Regions from separate parts of the Serratia sp. NPDC087055 genome, predicted to be linked through region 1. Evidence: predicted binding sites of a transcription regulator. Region 1 holds the regulator's gene; the other holds the start of a gene.
The links. Region 1 encodes PhoB, which activates phosphate uptake and scavenging genes when phosphate is short. Its sites were predicted from a motif close to CTGTCATAAAACTGNCNNAT; they were not measured.
Positions count from the first base shown of each region.

Region 2: the regulator PhoB is predicted to act here: its motif matches at 1,141-1,160, upstream of glpT (glycerol-3-phosphate transporter).

Region 1 covers NZ_JBJDOG010000001.1:2,720,376-2,722,579, forward strand. Annotated here, with positions in the region: gene phoR (phosphate regulon sensor histidine kinase PhoR) at 1-538, opposite strand, end outside; gene phoB (phosphate response regulator transcription factor PhoB) at 563-1,252, opposite strand; gene sbcD (exonuclease subunit SbcD) at 1,468-2,204, shown strand, end outside.
Region 2 covers NZ_JBJDOG010000004.1:71,889-74,092, reverse strand. Annotated here, with positions in the region: gene glpT (glycerol-3-phosphate transporter) at 1-986, opposite strand, end outside; gene glpA (anaerobic glycerol-3-phosphate dehydrogenase subunit A) at 1,352-2,204, shown strand, end outside.

The DNA of each region.
Region 1 (2,204 bases):
TCACGCGAAACTCAACGTAATGCTCATTGTTCAACTGCAGCGTTAACGGTCGAGAGAACTCCTGCTGTTGCAGATAGTGGCTGAATTCCGGATAACGCAGCAGGTTCAGGATGTGTTGGCCGTTATCTTCAGGCCAACGGAAACCCAGCAGATGCTGCGCCAACCCGTTACACCAGAAGATGTTACCTTCAACGGTCGTCATCACCACCGCATCGGGCAGTGACTCTGCGCCGCTGCGGAAACGTTTGATCAATAACGCCAGCTCACGACGTCGGCGACGGTTTCGCTGTTGCATCTGGTATAAGCCGTAAAACAGCGGTTCCCAGCTCCAGCGCCCGGGTGGCGGTGTCATGCTGCGGTCAACCCACAGCCAGTGAGAAAGTTTAAGTTGGTTGTAGAAGTTCCACACCAGCGCAGCCAGCACGGAGGCAAGCAGCAACCAGGGCAGATAACCGAAAATCAGCCCCAGTAATAAGGCAGGTAGGCAGAAAAGGGCCAGCTCCAGGGCCAGCCTCTTCCAGGATAGACGTTCTAACACGGCATATTCTCCAGCGCGGCGCGATCAGTAGCGCGTTGAGAATCGGTAGCCTGTGCCCCGAACGGTTTGAACCATTTTGTCATGACCAGTGGTCTCTAACGCCTTACGGAGTCGGCGGATATGCACGTCAACGGTGCGGTCTTCCACATAAACGTTAGTGCCCCAGACGTGATTAAGCAACTGTTCGCGGCTATAAACTCGCTCAGGGTGGGTCATAAAGAAGTGCAACAGCTTGAACTCGGTCGGCCCCATATCCAGCGCTTGCTCGTTGGCCATCACGCGGTGTGAGGAAGGGTCCAGGCTCAGCCCTTGCATTTCAATCACTTCTTCCACTGCCATGGGTGAAATACGGCGCATTACCGCCTTGATACGTGCCACCAGTTCCTTCGGCGAGAAAGGTTTGGTGATGTAATCATCCGCACCGACTTCCAGACCACGAACCCGGTCTTCTTCTTCACCACGCGCTGTCAGCATCATCACCGGAATATCGCGGGTTAGCGCTTCACGCTTCATATGCTTGATAAACTGAATGCCGGACCCCCCGGGTAACATCCAGTCGAGCAACACTAAATCAGGGAACGGCTCAGACAGGCGTGTCACGGCACTGTCATAATCCTCGGCTTCCAACGGTTGGTAACCATTCTGTTCCAACACAAAGCACACCATCTCACGGATCGGCGCTTCGTCTTCCACCACCAATATGCGTCTTGCCATCGTCAATCCTGCCAATGTGTTAGCTATCTGCGGGCGCCATTATGCGTCAGTTTTATGACACTTTTATGAAAAGAACACCCTGTTATAGGCAGTAAGCATAGCGATTATTTCCAACGTCAAAGAAAAATCATTCAGTTGTCATAATGATTCCGTCACGACAGCCGCCGCGGTGCCCTTTATAATCACCGCCATTAGCTTATCGCCCCGGGAGTGTCATGCGCCTGATCCACACCTCTGACTGGCATCTTGGCCAGTACTTTTTCACCAAAAGCCGTGCCGCCGAGCACCAGGCTTTTCTGCGCTGGCTGATAGACCAAATCGAGCAACATCAGGTGGATGCACTGATCGTCGCCGGGGACCTGTTCGATACCGGTTCGCCACCCAGCTATGCCCGCGAACTGTACAACCGCTTCGTGGTAGAGCTGCAACATACCGGCTGCCAATTAGTGGTGCTGGGAGGTAACCACGATTCCGTGGCAACCTTAAATGAGTCGCGTGAATTGCTTTCTTGCCTGAATACGACGGTGATCGCCAACGCGCAGGCTGAAACCGAACAGCAAATCGTGGTCCTGAACCAACGCGACGGCCAACCGGGCGCCGTGCTGTGCGCCATCCCGTTCTTACGCCCGCGAGATCTGCTTACCAGCCGAGCCGGTGAGTCAGGCGTGCAAAAACAGCAGGCGCTGCAAGAGGCCATCGCAGAACATTACCAGACGCTTTATCACGCCGCCTGTGCACGCCGCGACGCGCTCGGCCTGGCACTGCCTATCGTTGCCACGGGCCACCTGACAACGGTTGGCGTCACCACGTCCGATTCCGTGCGCGATATCTATATCGGCACGCTGGATGCCTTCCCGGCGCAAGCTTTCCCACCGGCCGACTACATCGCCTTGGGGCATATTCACCGTGCGCAGAACGTCGCAAAATCCGAGCACATTCGCTACAGCGGTTC
Region 2 (2,204 bases), on a different contig from region 1:
ATAAAGAACACGCCCGTTGCACCGCGGTTACCTTTGAACACCTTGTCCGACATCCAGCCGCACAGCAGGGTGCCCGGAATACCGGCATATTCGTACAGGAAGTAAGCCCAGGAAGACTTGTCCAGCGCAAAATGCTTCACTTCTTTCAGGTAGGTCGGTGACCAGTCCAGGATGCCGTAACGCAACAGGTAGACGAACACGTTGGCCACGGCGATGTACCACAACAGCTTGTTCGGCAGAATGTATTGCATGAAGATTTGCTTGGCAGTCAGCTCTTCTTCCGCTTTATCGCTGTAATCGTCCGGGTAATCGTTTTTGTATTCTTCGATCGGTGGCAGGCCACAAGATTGTGGGGTGTCACGCATCAGGGCAAAGGCGATCAGGGCGACCAGGATGGCACCGAAGGCCGGCATATACAGCGCAGCATGCCAGTCGTTGAACCATGCCATACCGAGCAGGAACAGCAGTGGCGGCAGACCACCACCTACGTTGTGGGCACAGTTCCAGACCGAAACAATACCGCCGCGTTCTTTCTGCGACCACCAGTGCACCATGGTTCGGCCACACGGCGGCCAGCCCATTCCCTGGAACCAACCGCACAGGAACAGCAGCACGAACATGACAGCGATGCTAGACGTTGCCCAAGGCACGAAGCCCATGAACAACATCACTGCTGCGGCCAAAATCAAGCCGGCGGGCAGGAATACGCGCGGGTTGGAGCGGTCAGACACCGACCCCATGATGAATTTGGAAAAACCGTAGGCGATAGAAATACCGGACAGCGCGAAACCGAGGTCACCGCGGCTGAAACCTTGGTCAATCAAATAAGGCATGGCCAGGGTGAAGTTCTTGCGCACCAGGTAATAGGCGGCATAACCGAAGAAAATCCCCATAAAAATTTGCCAGCGCAATTTACGGTACAGCGGGTCGACTTTGTCGACCGGCACACGGGAAATGTGTGCTGCCGGCTTAAAAATACTCAACATGAGCGCCTCCGATGGCTTTATCTAGTTATCACATCAATATGATCTTGTACGTTCATTTGATGATTGAGCGGATATCGAATGTGGTGTTTTTATGTTCCATAACGAGCGCCATCCTAGTCAAATCAGCCTGGTGTCGCTGTGATGAATGGCGCAATTGTTACACTTTTATGAAGCACCGGCGAATTTTGAGCGATTCGTTAACGTTATGAAATAGAAAAACACCCAAAAATCGTGATTATGATCACATTCATGGTTTTTTGTGGACATTATGTTTTCGTTTCAGGTTCGTTATTGTTCCTTATCAAACAAAGACCCCAGTGACTGTGGCTCAATAGACGCATAACCACGGATCATGAGGGAGTGTCATGAGCAGCCATTCACCGGCTAACGAAACGGATGTGATCATCATCGGCGGTGGCGCGACCGGCGCGGGCATTGCGCGTGACTGTGCGCGCCGTGGACTGCGTTGCATACTGCTTGAGCGCCACGACATCGCGACTGGCGCGACGGGCCGCAACCATGGCCTGCTGCACAGTGGTGCGCGTTATGCGGTGACCGACGGCGAGTCGGCACGCGAGTGTATAGAAGAAAACCGTATCCTCAAACGCATTGCACATCACTGCATTGAGCGTACCGATGGGCTGTTTATTACGTTGCCGCAGGATTCGTTGGCCTACCAACAAGAGTTTATTGCCGCCTGTCACAGTGCCGGCATCAACGCCGAAGCGATTGACCCACAGTTGGCACTGCGCCTGGAGCCCGCGGCGAATCCAACATTGATAGGTGCGGTGCGCGTACCCGATGGCACTGTTGATCCGTTCCGACTAACCGCCGCGAATATGCTCGATGCCCGTGAGCACGGGGCGCAAATTCTGACCTATCATCAGGTGGTTGGTTTGATTCGTGTGGGCGATCGCGTGACAGGCGTGCGCGTTTTCGACCATAAATCTGCGCGCCGCTACGATATTCATGCCGAAATGGTGGTTAACGCCGCCGGCATTTGGGGCCAGCAGATTGCGGAATATGCCGATTTGCGTATTCGTATGTTCCCGGCGAAAGGTGCTTTGCTGATCCTCGGGCATCGCATCAATAACATGGTGATCAACCGTTGCCGCAAGCCCGCAGATGCCGACATTCTGGTTCCGGGTGACACCATTTCGTTGATTGGCACAACGTCCACCCACATTGACTATGACCAGATTGACAACATGCAGGTGA